3 regions of the Kribbella sp. VKM Ac-2571 genome follow, and region 2 is predicted to be linked to each of the others. Evidence: riboswitches for the same ligand, from Rfam matches in the RefSeq annotation. Region 2 holds a riboswitch; each other region holds the start of a gene.
The links. A riboswitch is a leader RNA that binds a small molecule or an ion and turns the genes downstream of it on or off. The one in region 2 is predicted to bind ZMP and ZTP.
Positions count from the first base shown of each region.

Region 1: another riboswitch for ZMP and ZTP. It lies ahead of EV651_RS32755 (bifunctional 5,10-methylenetetrahydrofolate dehydrogenase/5,10-methenyltetrahydrofolate cyclohydrolase); the one in region 2 lies ahead of EV651_RS31095 (5-aminoimidazole-4-carboxamide ribonucleotide transformylase).
Region 3: another riboswitch for ZMP and ZTP. It lies ahead of EV651_RS28615 (glycine hydroxymethyltransferase); the one in region 2 lies ahead of EV651_RS31095 (5-aminoimidazole-4-carboxamide ribonucleotide transformylase).

Region 1 is NZ_SNWS01000018.1:148,785-154,519, reverse strand. It holds gene EV651_RS32780 (ubiquitin-like protein Pup) at 1-167, shown strand, start outside; gene prcB (proteasome subunit beta) at 176-1,018, shown strand; gene prcA (proteasome subunit alpha) at 1,068-1,925, shown strand; gene EV651_RS32765 (NUDIX hydrolase) at 1,922-2,536, shown strand; gene EV651_RS32760 (nitroreductase family deazaflavin-dependent oxidoreductase) at 2,564-2,983, shown strand; ZMP/ZTP riboswitch at 3,017-3,101, shown strand; gene EV651_RS32755 (bifunctional 5,10-methylenetetrahydrofolate dehydrogenase/5,10-methenyltetrahydrofolate cyclohydrolase) at 3,122-3,982, shown strand; gene aroH (chorismate mutase) at 4,013-4,381, shown strand; gene EV651_RS32745 (prephenate dehydrogenase) at 4,420-5,484, shown strand; gene cmk ((d)CMP kinase) at 5,515-5,735, shown strand, end outside.
Region 2 is NZ_SNWS01000016.1:209,178-214,912, reverse strand. It holds gene EV651_RS31120 (FAD-binding oxidoreductase) at 1-332, opposite strand, end outside; gene EV651_RS31115 (2-hydroxyacid dehydrogenase) at 410-1,342, shown strand; gene EV651_RS31110 (exo-alpha-sialidase) at 1,367-2,479, shown strand; gene EV651_RS31105 (ubiquitin-like small modifier protein 1) at 2,476-2,757, shown strand; gene EV651_RS31100 (AAA family ATPase) at 2,822-3,361, shown strand; gene EV651_RS31095 (5-aminoimidazole-4-carboxamide ribonucleotide transformylase) at 3,351-4,229, opposite strand; ZMP/ZTP riboswitch at 4,248-4,341, opposite strand; gene EV651_RS31090 (trans-aconitate 2-methyltransferase) at 4,344-5,063, opposite strand; gene ilvD (dihydroxy-acid dehydratase) at 5,109-5,735, shown strand, end outside.
Region 3 is NZ_SNWS01000014.1:205,033-210,767, reverse strand. It holds gene EV651_RS28620 (acyl-CoA dehydrogenase family protein) at 1-1,565, shown strand, start outside; ZMP/ZTP riboswitch at 1,565-1,645, shown strand; gene EV651_RS28615 (glycine hydroxymethyltransferase) at 1,674-3,122, shown strand; gene EV651_RS28610 (DHA2 family efflux MFS transporter permease subunit) at 3,175-4,728, opposite strand; gene EV651_RS28605 (GbsR/MarR family transcriptional regulator) at 4,791-5,261, shown strand.

The DNA of each region.
Region 1 (5,735 bases), on a different contig from region 2:
CGTCGACCGAGGAAGAGGTCGAGCAGGTCGAGGCGTCGGAGGACGTCCAGGAGCGGAAAGAGCGGCTCGACGAGGACGTCGACTCGATCCTGGACGAGATCGACGAGGTCCTCGAGGAGAACGCCGAGGAGTTCGTCCGCGGATTCGTGCAAAAGGGTGGGGAGTGAACCGCTCGATGACATCTGATGCCTCCGGCCGGCTGCCGGAAGCCTTCCTGACCCCAGGCGGCTCGTCGTTCATGGACTTCCTGGCCGGGCACGCGCCCGACCTGTTGCCCGGACGACGGTCCCTGGGGCAGGGCGACCTGTCCAGCGAAGTCCCGCACGGTACGACGATCGTGGCCGCCACCTTCCCCGGTGGCGTGATCATGGCCGGCGACCGGCGGGCCACGATGGGCAACATCATCGCCCAGCGTGACATCGAGAAGGTGTTCCCCGCCGACGAGTACTCGGCGGTCGCGTTCGCCGGATCGGCCGGCTTCGGGATCGAGATGGTCCGGCTGTTCCAGGTCGAGCTGGAGCACTACGAGAAGCTCGAGGGCGCCACCCTCAGCCTCGACGGCAAGGCCAACCGGCTCAGCGCGCTGATCCGCGGCAACCTGCCGATGGCCATGCAGGGCCTGACCGTGGTGCCGCTGTTCGCGGGCTACGACCCCGACATCAAGGGCGGCCGGATCTTCTCCTACGACCCGACCGGCGGGCGGTACGAGGAGACCCACTTCTACAGCGTCGGTTCGGGCTCGCTGTTCGCCCGCGGCGCGCTGAAGAAGCTGTACCGCGAGGACCTGTCCGAGACCGACTGCGCGACGGTGGCGATCCAGTCGCTGATCGACGCGGCCGACGACGACTCGGCGACCGGCGGTCCGGACATGTTGCGCCGGATCTTCCCGGTGATCGGCGTGGTCACCGCGGACGGCTACCGGCGGCTGCCGGCGGACGAGGTGGCGGCGCTCGTCGACGCCGCCTGGGCCCAGCGCCACGAGCGTCCCGACGGCCCGGCCGCGGCGTCCCTGACCTGACCATCTCGATGATCATGCCCGATCGACTGATTAGAGGACGACACCTTCGATGAGCGTTCCGTTCTACGTCTCGCCCGAGCAGCTGATGCGGGACCGGGCCGACTTCGCCCGGAAGGGCATCGCCAAGGGCCGCAGCGCGATCGCGCTGCAGTACGCCGACGGCATCCTGTTCGTGGCCGAGAACCGCTCGCCCGCCCTGCACAAGGTGGCCGAGATCTACGACCGGATGGCGTTCGCCGCCGTCGGCCGGTACAACGAGTTCGAGAACCTGCGGATCGCCGGCGTCCGGCTCGCCGACATGCGCGGGTACTCCTACGACCGGCGCGACGTCACCGGCCGGGCGCTGGCCAACGCGTATGCGCAGACCCTCGGCGCGATCTTCTCCTCCGGCGGCGAGAAGCCGCTCGAGGTGGAGATCCTGGTCGCCGAGATCGGCGCCGGCCCGGCCGACGACCAGATCTACCGGCTCACCTACGACGGCTCGATCGCGGACGTCCGCGGTTACGCCGTGATGGGCGGCGCCGCGGACACGGTCGCGGAATACATCGGCGAGCACTACAACGACGGCATCTCGCTGGCCGGCGCGGTCCGGCTGGCAGTGGACGCGCTCGGCCACGACAGCACCGAGATCCGGGAGCTCACCCCGGACCAGCTCGAGGTCGCGGTCCTGGACCGGACCCGGACCCAGATGCGCAAGTTCAAGCGCATCTCCGAGGAGTCCTTGGCCGGCATCCTGAGCGAGTCCAGCCCGGCGGTGGACGCGAAATCGGAGCCGGACCCGGGTTCGGACGCGAGTGACGCGAGTGACTCCGGTGAGTCGTCGACGGCTGACACTCCAGTCGCGCCGCCGGCGGACGACGCACCGGTGGCGCCGCCGGAAGACTCGGACGACGACCGTCCGCTGTGACGGACCAGATCGAGAACTCAGCCGCTACCGACAAGGTGGCGGCTGAGCCGTCTCGGCCGGCCGACCCGGCGCCCTGGGAACTGCTGGGGGAGGAGCCGGGCTTTCACCGGTTCCTGAGCGTGAACCTGCGCCGGTACCGGATGCCTGACGGGCGCGAGGTCGATTGGGACGTGCTCGGCCCGAAGTCCGATGCCGGCATCACGTCCGGTGTGACCGTGCTGCCGTTGACACCCGAGGGCCGGATCGTCACGGTGCGGATGTTCCGGGCCGGACCGGACCGCGTCGTCACGAACCTGCCGGGTGGGTACGTCGAGCCCGGCGAAGACCCGGCGGTGGCCGGTGTCCGGGAGCTCGAGGAAGAGACCGGCTACGTCTGCGAGTCGCTCGATGTCGTCGGCTGGCAGTGGTCGGCGGCCTCGTCGACGTACCGCAAGTACGTCGCGATCGCCCGCGGCTGCCGCCCCGACGGGAAACAACAACTGGACGAGACCGAGGACTGCGTCCCGGTGGAGCTGTCCCTTGACGCGTTCCGTGCCGAGCTGCGCACACCCGGTGCGATGACGGGAATCGACGCCGCCTATCTCGCGTTGGACCACGCAGGCTTGCTCTAGCAACCAGCAATCTGTGGAGGAATCGATATGAGCGACTGGAACGCCAACATCATCACCGAGTTCCGGGACAACGAGGGCAAGGTCGGTGGCCAGTTCGAGGGCGCGCCGATGGTCCTGCTGCACCACTACGGCCGTCGGAGCGGGCAGGAGTACGTCGCCCCGACGATGTACCTCGCAGACGACAACGATCCGGACCTGATCTACGTTTTCGCGAGCAAGGGTGGCGCCCCCACGAACCCGGAGTGGTACCGCAACCTCACCGCCGCCGGCAAGGGCACGGTCGAACGCGGGACCGAGACCTACGAGGTGATTGTCAAGGAAGTGACCGGCGCCGACCGCGACCGGATCTACGCCGAGCAGGCCCGGCGGTATCCCGGCTTCGCCGACTACGAGCGCAGTACGGCGGGTATCCGCACCATCCCTGTGCTCGAGCTCAAGCGCGCATAAGGATCCAGGCGAGCTGGTCGGGCCGGTATCCTGGCAGCGGACCGCGACTGGCGCTGAGGTGGACGACCACCGGGGAACGGTCTGCCATCCGGCTTCGCCGCGCGCCTGGGCACACTTCTGACGCAGAGGAGTGCGCCGATGAGCGCAGAACTGATGATCGGGACCGACCTCGCCGCCGACATGGTCGCCAAGGCGGCCGAACGGGCACGGGTCCTGCAGGAGCAGTACGGCGTGCAGCCGTGTCTGGCGACCGTCCTGGTCGGTGACGACCCGGCGTCGGCGACGTACGTGCGGATGAAGCAGAACCGCTCGAAGAAGGCCGGGATCGCGTCGCTGAGCGTCGTACTTCCGGCCGAGACGACCACGGAGGAGCTGGTCGCGGAGATCACCAAGCTCTCCGCCGACCCGGCCGTGCACGGGATACTGCTCCAGCACCCGGTACCGGCGCAGATCGACGAGCGGGCCGCGTTCGAGGCGATCGACCCCGCGAAGGACGTCGACGGCGTCACGATGCGGTCGTTCGCGGCGATGGCGTTCGGGGATCCCGGGTTCCGCTCGGCCACCCCCGGCGGGATCATGCGGCTGCTGGCGGCGTACGACGTACCGCTCGAAGGGGCGCACGCCGTCGTGATCGGCCGCAGCCCGATCCTCGGTAAGCCGGCCGGCATGTTGCTGCTGGCATCGAACGCCACCGTCACGTACGCGCACTCCCGGACCCGGGACCTGCCCGAGCTGGTCCGGACCGCGGATGTGGTGATCGCCGCGGTCGGCAAGGCGAACTTCGTCCGCGGCGACTGGCTGAAGCCGGGCGCGGTCGTGGTCGACGCCGGGTACAACGAGGGCAACGTCGGCGACGTGCACTTCGCGGAGGCGGCCGAGGTGGCCCGGCTGATCACGCCCGTCCCGGGCGGGGTCGGGCCGATGACGATCGCGCTGCTGCTGGAGCAGACGGTCGACGCCGCTGAGACGGCTGTCCACTCTTTGACTACTCTGGCCTAGGGTTGGGGGACAAGATCTAAGGAGGCGGACGTGGCGGTACGGGCGATCCGGGGTGCCACCCAGCTGGACGTGGACGAGCGCGAGCACCTGCTCGAGCGGTCCGCGGAGCTGGTGAAGGCGGTCCTGGAGGCGAACGATCTGGAGAACGAGGACCTGATCAGCATCCTGTTCACCGTCACGTCGGACCTGCGTTCGGAGTTTCCCGCGGTCGCGGGCCGGCAGATCGGGCTGACCGACGTACCGCTGATGTGCATGCAGGAGATCCCGGTGCCGCATGCGCTGCCGCGGGTGGTGCGGCTGATGGTGCACACCGAGACGCCGCGGTCCCGGGACAAGATCCAGCACGTCTACCTGCACGGAGCCGTCGCGCTCCGCCCGGACTTGACCGGCGCCCAGTGAGCGCGGCGCAGTGAGGGTGGCGCAGTGGGGGTGGCGCAGTGAGTGAGTTGCGCGGGCCGGTTCGCGTTGTCGGCACCGGTTTGATCGGTACGTCGATCGGTCTGGCGCTGGCGCGGCTCGGTGTGGTCGTGGAGCTCGTCGACGGGAACCTGGACAACGCGCTGATGGCCGAGCGGATCGGCGCCGGCTCGCGGCTGGTCGAGATCGAACCGCAGCTGGTCGTGGTCGCCGTACCGCCGGACCACGTCGGCGCCGTGGTGGCCGAGCAACTCGCACAGACCAACGCCGTCGTGACCGATGCCGCGAGCGTGAAGTCCAAGCCCCTGACCGATGCGCGCCGGCTGACCGGTGACGTCAGCCGGTACGTCGGTAGTCACCCGATGGCCGGCTCCGAGCGCAACGGCCCACTGGCCGCACGCGCGGACCTGTTCGACGGCGCGACCTGGGCGATCACCCCGCACGCGACGAGCGCTCCGGAAGCGGTCGATCTCGTACGCCGGCTCGCCGAGGCCTGTGGTGCCCGGACGGTGGAGCTGTCGGTGGAGGATCACGACCTCGGTGTCGCCCGGGTGTCGCACCTTCCGCACCTGATGTCGGCGCTCGCCGCGGGCACGCTGGCGGACGCGCCGTCCTCCCATCTCGAACTGTCCGGCCAGGGTGTTCGCGACGTGACCCGGATCGCGGCCGGCGACCCCCGGTTGTGGACCCAGATCGTGTCCGCGAACTCGACCGCGCTCACCGGCCTGCTGGAGCAGATCCGCGGCGAGCTCGACCGGCTGCTCGTTGCCCTCGGCAAGGAAGAGGCGGCCGACGAACTGACCGCCATCCTGGGCCAGGGCGTGTCTGGCGCGGTCCGCGTCCCGGGCAAGCACGGTACGCCGCACATCGACCTGGTCACGGTCCTCGTCACGATCCCGGACCGGCCCGGTCAGCTGGCCCGGCTGTTCGCCGACGCGGCCGAATCGGGCGCGAACGTCGAGGACCTTCGCATCGACCACAGCCCGGGTCGCCCGGTCGGTGAGGTCGAGCTCGCCGTGAAACCGGGATCCGTCGACCAGTTGGTCGAGGTCCTGACCGACCGCGGGTGGGTAGTCCACCGGTAGGTTGTCCCCGGCCGAAGGTAATCTTCGGGCATGATCATCGCTGTTGACGGGCCGAGCGGCTCCGGTAAGTCGAGCACCGCGCGTGGAGTGGCCACGCGCCTCGGTCTGCGGTACCTGGACACCGGTGCGACGTACCGCGCGGTGACCTGGTCGGCCGTCGACCGCGGGCTGGACCTGGACGACACGGCGGCGGTCGCGCAGCGTGCCCGGGAGCTCGAGCTGGAGATCAGCACCGACCCCGGCCATCAGTT
Region 2 (5,735 bases):
CCGGTCACCGCGCCGCCGAGCGTGATCGTCTTGAGCTGCGGCACGACCATCGGCGTCAGCCCGAGCGGGAGGGTGGCCGCGACCAGGTTCTCGTACGTGCACATGCCCTGCACGTCGGCCGTCCGCGCGACCGGGTCCACGCTGATCACGCCGGTCAGCTTCGACACGTCCAGCCCCGGACGCTGGATCTCGGTGCGCGGCCGGAAGAGGTTCGAGCTGCGCTTCGCCAGCCGGACGGGCTCGCCCGGTGGGATCAGCTCGTACGACTCCCGAAGGCGCCCGACGGCCTGATCATGCGCGACCACCACCGCCGTGTCCGATGTCGAAGGCACCAAACCAGAGTACGACGGTGCCGCCTCCTCAGGCACGGGAGTTCAAAGTGTCCACGACCCCGAGTAGGTTCTGGTGCATGGCTGACGTGGTGAAGGCATGGCTCCCGTGGGAGGATCCGGACGGGTTCCTCGGCGGGGTGCCCAAGGGGTACGACGTGGATTTCTACTCCGGCGCCGAGCGGCCGCGGTCGCTCGACGAGGTGGAGTTCTACGTGCCCAGCTACATGGGCGGGGGCGACGTGTTCGACGTCATCCGGGACATGCCGGCGCTGAAGGTCGTGCAGCTGCAGACGGCCGGGTTCGAGCATGCGCAGTCGCGGATCGCCGACGGCGTCACCTTGTGCAACGCACGCGGCGTGCACGACGCGTCCACGGCCGAGCTGGCGGTCGGTCTGATCCTGGCGTCGTACCGGAATCTGCCGCGGGCCGTCCGTGACCAGGAGCAGCAGGTCTGGCCGGGGTCGTACGACGAGGTCGACGACTCGCTCGCCGACCGGACGGTGCTGATCCTCGGGTACGGCGCGATCGGCGAGGCGCTCGAGCGCCGGCTGACCGGATTCGAGTGCGACGTGATCCGGGTCGCCCGGCGGGCCCGCGACGGTGTGCATCCGACGAGTGAGCTGCCGGAGCTGTTGCCGCGCGCGGACGTCGTCGTACTGCTGACGCCGGCGACGCCGGAGACCGAGCGGATGGTCGACGCGAAGTTCCTGGCGAGCATGAAGGACGGTGCGCTGCTGGTGAACGTCGCGCGCGGTGTCGTCGTGGACACCGACGCGTTGCTGACCGAGCTCGGGACGCGGCGGATCCGGGCCGCGCTGGACGTCACGGATCCCGAGCCGTTGCCCGCCGGACATCCGCTGTGGTCTGCTCCGAACGTACTGATCAATCCGCATCGCGGCGGCGCGTCGACGGCGTTCGCGCCGCGGGTGGCCAGGCTGGTGCGCGCGCAACTGGAGCGCTACGCGTCCGGGGAACCGTTGATCAATGTGGTGGCGGGTCCGCCACGCTGAGCAGGCTGAAAGAGGAGGACAACGATGTCCGAGGCCGTACTGCTGATCGGAACCAAGAAAGGTCTCTGGATCGGCCGTAGTGACGCTGCCCGCGAGGAGTGGCGGCTCGACGGACCGGTGCCGGAGTTCGAGATGCAGGGCGTGTACGCCGTGGGCATCGACACCCGCGGCGACAGTGCCCACGGTGCCCACGGGGTCCGGCTGTTCGTCGGCGGCACGAGTGAGCACTGGGGCCCGGCGGTCTTCCACTCCGACGACCTCGGCGCGACCTGGGCCGAGCCGCCGGAGGGTTCGATCGGGTTCCCGGCCGACGCCGACGCCTCCCTCGAGCGGGTCTGGCAGATCCAGCCGGCACCCGCCGGCCAACCGGGCGTCGTGTACGCCGGGACGCAGCCGTCGGCGCTGTGGAAGTCGACCGACGGCGGCGTGACGTTCGAGCTGGTCACCGGCCTGTGGGACCACCCGCACCGCAAGGAGTGGGGCGCCGGATTCGGCGGCCAGGCGGTGCACACCGTGCTGCCGCATCCGACCGACGCCGACCGCGTGAGTGTCGCGATGTCGACCGGCGGGGTGTACCAGACCGCCGACGGCGGGAAGACCTGGTCGCCGCGGAACCAGGGCATCCAGGCGAGGTTCTTCCCGGACCCGTATCCGGAGTTCGGTCAGTGCGTCCACAAGCTGGCCGCGCACCCCGACGTCCCGGAGCGGATGTTCGCGCAGAACCACCACGGCGTGTACCGGTCCGACGACACCGGCGCGGTCTGGAAGTCGATCGCCGACGGCCTCCCCTCGGACTTCGGGTTCCCGATCGTGGTGCACCCGCACGAGCCCGAGACCGTGTACGTCTTCCCGCTGGTCGCGGACGCGAACCGGATTCCGACCGAGGCGCAGTGCCGGGTCTACCGCTCCCGCGACGCCGGCTCGACCTGGGAGCCGCTGGCCACCGGGTTGCCTGACGTCTCCTACGCCCCGGTGCTGCGGGACGCGATGACCGTCGACGCCGCCGATCCCGCCGGGGTGTACGTCGGCACGCGGGACGGCTGCGTCTATGCGAGCGCCGACGCCGGCGACAGCTGGACCGAGGTCGCGCGCCACCTTCCCGACGTACTGACAGTGCGTGCCGCGGTGGTCGGATGATCGCGGTCTGCCTACCCACCGTGCTACGCCCGTTCGCGGGCGGCGCCGAACGCGTGGAGGTCGAGGTGGACGGTTCGCCGACCGTCGCCTCGGTCTTCGCGGCGCTCGACTCCGACCACCCGGCGCTCCGCCGCCGCCTCACCGACGAGCAAGGCGCGGTCCGCCGGCACGTGAACATCTATCTCGGCAACGACAACATCCGCGACCTCTCCGGGCTCGAGACCAAGCTCACCGACGGGGACGAGCTCCTCATCCTCCCGAGCGTCGCCGGCGGCTGACGTCCGGCGCCGGCGAAAAGAAAAGACTGCCGTTCGGCGGCGGGCACGGTTAGCGTCGGGCGGCATGAGCAACGTCCTTCTCCTCACCGGCCCGTCGGGCTCGGGCAAGACGACCGTGGCCCGGATGGTCGCGACCGGCGCGCCGCGGCCGACGATGCACCTGACGACCGACGAGTTCTACCGCGGCATCCGCACCGGGTTCATCGCGCCGTACCTGCCGGGAGCGCACCGCCAGAACGAGGTCGTCGTTGACGCGATCGTCGCGACCGTGAGTGTGTACGCGCGCGGTGGGTACGACGTGGTCGTCGACGGCATCATCGGGCCGTGGTTCCTCGCCCCGTTCCGCGCGGCCGCCAAGGCGGGGGAGTGGACGATGTCGTACGTCGTCCTGCGTCCCGACCTCGGTACGACGTTGCAGCGCGGGCAGGACCGGCCCCACCCCGAGCTGACGGACGTCGACGCGCTCACCGGTCTGCACGGTGCGTTCGCGGACCTCGGCGCCCTCGAGTCGCACGCGATCGACACCAGTCGGCTCGATGTGGAGCGGACAGCTGCCAAGGTTCGCGAAGCCGTTGCCTCAGGTAACTATCTGCTCAGTGCCTGAACAGGCGGATCCCGGTTTCCGACCAGGTGATCCGGGCCGCCGCGCAGGCGGCCGCCACCTCGGGCGAGCGGATCGAACCGCCCGGTTCGGCAATGTGCGAAACGCCGTACCGCTGGGCCTCCACGACGTTGTCGGTGAACGGCAGCGCACCGTCGGAGACCATCGACACACCGGTGAGCGGATCGGCCGAACGGCGGGCCCACCAGAGCGCGGCCTTCTCACCGGCGAGCCGCGTACAGTCCACCCGCGACTGTTGCCCGGCGCCGATGCCGATCGTCATCCCGTCCTTCACCATCACGACCGTGTTCGACTGCGTGTAGCGGGCGACGATCATCCCCAGCACCACGTCGTCCGGAAGGTCGCGAGGCACCGGCAGCGCATCACGCTCCTGCGTCAGCCGCACACCGTAGAGTTCACGCACCTCCTCGGCCGGCGGCTCGAACTCCGGGTCCGCCTCCAGCACCAGGTAGGTCCCGCGCTTCTTCGCGGCGAGGATCTCCACCACGCCCTCGTCGTACCCGGGCGCGATGATCCCGTCCGACACCACCCGCTTCAGCACCATGGCCAACTCGAGATCCACCGGATGCGAGACCGCCACGAAATCGCCGTACGACGACTTCGGATCAGCGTCCCGCGCACGGGTGTACGCGGCTGCTACTGTCTCGCCGAGCGCGGCACCCGCCGGCGACACATGCTTGTACGACGCCGCAGCCGGTACGCCGAACCGCTCCGCAGCCTCCCGCACCAACTGCCATCCGGTCAGCGCATCGAGGACATTGATGTACGACGGCTCGCCGGCAACCACCGTGAACGGCGCATGGTCGATCGTGGCGGCTTGGTGCGGGTTCGTTCCATAGCGCAAACGCATGAGGACCTCCGACTAGATCGGAGGCGCCCAGGCGGACGACGCCCGTACGAACACTGTACGAACAGACCCGCTCCCCGGTGGTACTCCACCCTCGCCAGTCGCGGTGCGTCCAGCCTACTTCGTCGCGCGCACCACCAGCAGGCGTGATGCCTCGGTCAACGGTTCTCCGTGCCAGCCGCCCTCGATGACCACGTCCGAGAAGCCCGCTGCCAGCAGGTCAGCCGTGATCTCGTCGGCAGAGCGGAAGTACAGGACGTTGCGGTAGACCGCGTCGTGCCCGTCCTCGAAGACGTTGTGCGCGTCGAACGTCACGCGCCCGTTCGCGATCTCGATCAGCTCGAGCCACTCCTTCAGGTGCCCGGCCGCCGTGTCCCGTTCGCCGTACGTCGCCTCGCTCGTCCACTGCTCCCACGCCCGCGCCGCCGGATTGCGCGACTCGAAAGCGAGCACGCCACCGGGACGCAGCGCGGCCGCCAGCGCAGCGACCGCGGCCGCGTGCTCCGCGACGTGCATCATCGTGTTGCCGCTGCTGACCGCGAGATCCACATCACCGGTCGGCTCCACCGCCAGGTGGTCGCCGTCGATCCAGGTGACGGCGTCGGCGCCGGGCTGCCGGCGCGCGTACCCGAGCATGGTGGGACTCGGATCGATGCCGATCACGACGCGCCCGGGCGCGACCAGCGACCGGGTCAGCAGACCGGTTCCACAACCGAAGTCCAGGACCTTCGCGGTCCCCTCGGCCAAAGCACGGTAATAGTCGTGATCCTCACCGGACGGGTTGTCCAGGTCGTAGAGCTCCACCAACTGCTCGTCGCCGTACGGGTCATCGATCACCCACAGCACCTTACTGGGCGGCGGTCCAGGAATAGGGTGGGCGGCATGGTCGATGTGAAGCCCCGCAGCCGGACAGTCACCGACGGATTGGAAGCGACCGCCAGCAGAGGCATGCTGCGCGCGGTCGGAATGGGAGACGACGACTGGGCCAAGCCCCAGATCGGCGTCGCGTCGAGCTGGAACGAGATCACCCCGTGCAACCTGTCGCTGGACCGGCTCGCCAAGGCGGTCAAGGACGGCGTGCACGCGGCCGGCGGATACCCGCTCGAGTTCGGCACGATCAGCGTTTCGGACGGCATCTCGATGGGCCACGTCGGCATGCACTACTCGCTGGTCAGCCGCGAGATCATCGCGGACTCGGTCGAGACCGTGATGGAGGCCGAGCGGCTGGACGGTTCGGTCCTGCTGGCGGGCTGCGACAAGTCGCTGCCGGGCATGCTGATGGCCGCGGCCCGGCTCGATCTGGCGTCGGTGTTCCTGTACGCCGGTTCGATCATGCCGGGCAAGCTCGGCGACAAGGACGTCACGATCATCGACGCCTTCGAGGCGGTCGGCGCCTGTGTCCGCGGCCTGATCACCAAGGAGGAGGTCGACGCGGTCGAGCGCGCGATCTGCCCCGGCGAAGGTGCCTGCGGCGGCATGTACACCGCCAACACCATGGCGGCGTCCGCC
Region 3 (5,735 bases), on a different contig from region 2:
CGGCGCTAGGTGACGCTCTGCGTCCGTACGCCGACCTCACGGGGGATCTCACAGCCGATCCCGGTCTGCTCCGGATCGGCGAGCTCGCGGGGTCCGAGGAAGCGCTGTCTCACGTTCTTCCGGCGAACCAGAACCCGCCGGTGCTGCGCACCCACGACCGCTACGGGAACCGGATCGACGAGGTCGAGTTCCACCCGTCGTGGCACTGGCTGATGGAGCAGGCCGTCGGATTCGGGCTGCAGGCGGCGCCGTGGACGAGCGAGCGCCCGTCACCGCACCTGACCCGCGCGGCCGGGTTCTACCTGTGGTCGCAGGTCGAGCCGGGCCACGGCTGCCCGATCTCGATGACGTACGCCGCTGTGCCCGCGCTCAAGGCGGACGCGCAACTCGCGAAGGAGTGGGTCCCGCAGCTCGCCGCCACGCGGTACGACGTACGCCGGCTGCCGGCCGCGGCGAAGAACGGCGTCCTCGCCGGGATGGGGATGACCGAGAAGCAGGGCGGCTCCGACGTACGGGCGAACCTCACAACGGCGACGCCCGCCGGCGACGTGTACCAGCTGAACGGGCACAAGTGGTTCTGCTCGGCCCCGCAGGTGGACGTGTTCCTGGTCCTCGCGCAGGCGCCGGACGGTCTGAGCTGCTTCGTCGTACCGCGGGTTCTTGCCGACGGCAACCGGAACCCGTTCGCCCTGCAGCGGCTCAAGGACAAGCTCGGCAACCGCTCGAACGCGTCGTCGGAGGTCGAGTTCCACGGCACGATCGGGTACCGCCTCGGCGACGAGGGCGCCGGCGTACGGACCATCATCGAGATGGTCGCGGCGACCCGGCTGGACTGCGTGCTCGGCTCGGCCGCGCTCCAGCGGCGCGCACTCGTCGAGGCGTGCTGGCACACGCAGCACCGCTCGGCCTTCGGCGGCCTGCTCGCCGACAAGCCCGCGATGCAGAACGTGCTGGCCGATCTCGCCCTGGAGAGCGAGGCGGCGACAGCCCTGGGCATGCGGCTCGCGGCGGCCGTCGACGCGTCGCTCGCGGGCGATCAGCGGGAGAGCGCGTTCCGGCGCATCGGGCTGCCGCTGGCGAAGTTCTGGGTGTGTAAGCGGACGCCGTTCATGGTCGCAGAGGCGCTGGAGTGCCTCGGCGGCAACGGGTACGTCGAGGAGTCCGGGCTGCCGCTGCTCTACCGGGAGTCGCCGCTGAACTCGATCTGGGAGGGATCGGGCAACGTCAACGCCCTCGACGTACTGCGTGCGCTCCGCCGCCCGGAGTCGCTCGAGGCGTGGTTGCTCGAGGTCGGTTCGGTGCAAGGTGCCGATGCGCGGCTCGATGCGGCGGTCAACGACGTACTGCAAGTGCTTGCTGACATCCAGAACGCCGAGGCCGGGGCGCGGCGGCTGGCCGCGCGCATGGCTCTGTGCCTGCAGGCCTCGTTGCTGATCAGGCACTCGACGCCTGACGTCGCGGACGCGTTCGTCGCGTCCCGGCTGGCCAATGACTGGGGCGGTGTGTTCGGGACGCTGCCCCGGACCACACCGTTCGCTGGCATCGTCGGGCGCGCGATAGGGTGAGCGGGTCGCGACTGGCGCGCTGAAGGTGGAGAACCACCGGGGAGCGAAACCCGTCGGCACCGTGCGCCTGGGTGCCTTCGACCCACTGCAACCGCAGGAGAGACAACGATGACTCAGTCCTTCGACGCCGCCGCCGCGTCGGCCGCGTACAACAACGCGCTGCAGGTGATCGCCGCGGTGGAACCCACCATCGCCGGCGCGATCAAGGCCGAACTCGCCGACCAGCGGTCCTCGCTGAAGCTGATCGCGAGCGAGAATTACGCCTCCCCCGCCACCCTGCTCACGATGGGCAACTGGCTGTCGGACAAGTACGCCGAGGGCACGATCGGGCACCGCTTCTACGCCGGCTGCCAGAACGTCGACACCGTCGAGCAGGCGGCCGCGGACCACGCCAAGGCCCTGTTCGACGCGCCCCACGCCTACGTCCAGCCGCACTCCGGCATCGACGCGAACCTGGTCGCGTTCTGGGCGATCCTGGCGCAGCGGATCGAGTCCCCGGCGCTGGCCGAGGCGGGCGCGAAGCATGTCAACGACCTGAACGACGAGGACTGGACCAAGCTCCGCAAGGCGCTCGGCGACCAGAAGATGCTCGGCATGTCACTGGACGCCGGCGGTCACCTGACGCACGGCTTCCGGCCGAACATCTCCGGCAAGATGTTCAACCAGCACTCCTACGGCACCGACCCGGAGACCGGCCTGCTCGACTACGACCTCGTCGCCGAGCAGGCGCGCGAGTTCAAGCCGCTGATCCTGATCGCCGGCTACTCAGCGTACCCGCGCAAGATCAACTTCGCCAAGATGCGCGAGATCGCCGACGAGGTCGGGGCCACCCTGATGGTCGACATGGCGCACTTCGCCGGCCTGGTCGCGGGCAAGGTCTTCACCGGCGACTTCGACCCGGTCCCGCACGCGCACGTCACCACGACGACGACCCACAAGTCGCTGCGCGGCCCGCGCGGCGGCATGGTGCTCTGCCAGCCTGAGTACGCCGACGCCGTCGACCGCGGGTGCCCGATGGTGCTGGGCGGTCCGCTCAGCCAGACGATGGCCGCGAAGGCGGTCGCCCTCGCCGAGGCGCGGCAGCCGTCGTTCCAGGAGTACGCGCAGGCCGTCGCCGACAACGCGGTCACGCTGGCCGAGGGCCTGATGAAGCGTGGCGTGAAGCTCGTGACGGACGGCACCGAGAACCACCTCGTGCTGCTGGACGTCTCGTCGTACGGCATCACCGGCCGGCAGGCCGAGTCGGCGCTGCTCGACGCGGGCATCGTCACGAACCGCAACGCCGTACCGCGGGACCCGAACGGCGCCTGGTACACGTCGGGTGTCCGGATCGGTACGCCGGCACTCACCACGCGCGGCTTCGGCGGCGACGAGTTCGACCGGGTCGCGGAGCTGATCGTCGACGTCCTGTCCTCGACCACGCCGACCACGACCGCGGCGGGCGCTCCGTCCAAGGCGAAGTACGTGCTGGCCGACGGCGTCGCCGACAAGACCAAGGCCGCTTCGGCCGAGATGCTCGACAAGTTCCCGCTCTACCCGGGCCTCGAGCTCAGCTGACACGTCGCGGCGCCCGCTCCTCGTTTCGGGGAGCGGGCGCCGCTGCGTCTGATCAGGTGTCCTGCTTGACTCCCATCAGGGCGTCCTGCGAGGGCTTCTCGGCTCTCGCGGGCATCAGGACCGCAGCGAGGATCGCGCCGGCGGCGGCGATGCCGGCCGAGACCCACATCGTGGTGTTGAGACTGTTGAGGAAGGCGTCGCGGACGTTGTCCAGCAGTTCCGGCGAGCCAGCCTTCTCGGCGACCGCGAGCCCGCCGGCCAGGCTCTTCTCCACCGCGTCGGCTGCCTGCGCGGGTAACGCGGCGGTGTCGACGTTGTTTCGGTAGACCGAGTTCAGCACGGTGCCGAGTACGGCGACGCCGACCGTCCCTCCGACCTGCCGAAACGCTTGCAACAGGCCGGAGCCGGTCCCGGCGCGCTCCGGGTCGAGGACGCCGAGCGCCGCGTTCATTGCCTGCGGCATCGAGCACCCGAGGCCGAAGCCGACCACCGCGAACCAGGTCGCGGTGTACCCGTATCCAGTCTCGAGATCGGTGAAGGCACCGAGCACGAACCCGGCCGCCATCACGACGAACCCGGACATCACCACCAGCCGCGTGCCGGCCTTCGCCTCCACCGGTTCAGCCAGCTTCGCGCCGACCGTCATACCGCCGATGAACGGCAGCAACTTGAGACCGGTGTGCAGCGCGTCCGACCCGTTGATGCCCTGGAAGTACTGCGGCATCGTGAACAGCAACCCGAAGATCGCGAACACCGACACCGTCAGCAGGACGGCGCCACCGGTGAACACCCGCTCGCTGAACAGCCGCAGCTCGATCAACGGTTCGCTGGTACGCCGCTGCCACAGCAGGAACCCGGCGATCAGTACGACGGCCAGCACGAGGAACACGATCGTCACGGTGTCGCCCCAGGACGCCTCACCTGCCTTGGTCACGCCGTACACGAGGGCCGCGAGGCCTGCGCTCGACAGGATCATGCCGAGCCAGTCGATCGCCGGGCGGTTCGCGCTGCGGCTCTCCGGGACGAGCAGCGTGACTGCTAGCGCTGCTAGGAAGGCGATCGGGATGTTGATCACGAAGATCCACTGCCAGCCGGCGTGGTCGAGCAGCAGGCCGCCGACGATCGGCCCGAGCGGCATACCGATGCTGTTGGCAACGACGAAGAACCCGATCGCCTTCTTCCGCTCCTCCGCGGTGCGGAACAGCACGGTGATCAGCGAGAGCGCGACCGGGACGATCATCGCCGCGCCGATCCCGAGGAACGCGCGGGCGGCGATCAGCTGGCCGGCCGAGTCCGCCAGGGCGCAGGCCAGGGACGCGAGGCCGAACAAGGAGAGCGCTATCGCGATGATCTTGCGCCGCCCGTACCGGTCGCCGAGCAGACCGGCCGGCAGCAGCAACGCGGCGAGCACCAGGTTGTAGCTGTTCGCCATCCACTGCAGCTGACTGGTGGACGCCTCCAGGTCCTTCGCCAGCGTCGGCAGCGCGACGTTGAGCACGGTGGTGTCCAGACCGAGCACGAGCACGGCCAGACACAGTGCGATGAGCACACCGAAGCGGCGGGCGCCGGTCAGCGTCTGCCCTCCGGAATCGAGGGTCGAGGTCATGAATTCAAACTATCAGAAGTCTGTGATAGTTGCGATAGATCAAATTACTGTAAGCTTCAACCATGGTGGAGGAACCGAGCCGAGAGGCCGTCAGCCAGTTCGTCGAGCGCTTCGCGGGGGTGCTGGCGAACAGCGGCGTACCGACGATGTCGGCGCGGGTGATGGGCGCGATGCTGGTCAGCCCGACCGGGACGATGACGGCGGCCGAGCTCGCCGAGTCGCTCCAGATCAGTCAGCCGGCCGTGTCCGGCGCCGTACGTCAACTGCTCCAGGTCTCCTGCATCTCCCGCGAACGGCTGCCCGGCTCGCGCAAGGACCACTACCGGATCCGCGAGGACGTCTTCGCCGCAATCCTGGAACGCCGCAACCTGGCCCTCAGCGAGTGGGAGTCGACCAGCCGCTCCGGCGCGTCCCTGTTCGGCGAGGACTCCCCCGTCGGCCGCCGCCTCACCGAGGCCGCCGACTTCTTCGCCTTCATCCACGCCGACATGGACCAAATGATCAAGAACTGGCGCGCGGAACATCCGCGGTGAACCGTCGCGAAGCCGGTCGGCTCGTCGGTACGGCGTGGTTGGACAGCGACTACCGGACGCGGTGGGAGACGCGCGTCATGCGGCGGCGCGTCCCGCTCTACCGCGTCGGGATCGCCGCCCTGCGTGCACTGAACGCGGTGACGGGTGGGCCGAACCGCCCGTCGCTGAAGGTCACCCGCTGGAACCGGATCGGGCCGCACGGCGGCACCTTCGTGATGGACAAGCTCGAGACGATGACCGGGCGGACCGATCATCCGGTCACCTCGCGGGCCGAGCTGCGCGAACGGACCTCGTTCGCGTCCCGGCTGGCACGGGCCGTCTCGGCGGACGAGTGGCCGCAGATCATCGCCGAGTACGAGCGGCGCCGGCGTGGCGAGCGTCCGCAGTACCGGTATGTCGGCCATCGGCCGCTGAACGCGACCTCGCACGCGTTGATGGACGAGGCGTGGGTTCGCGGCGAGCTGCCGACGGATC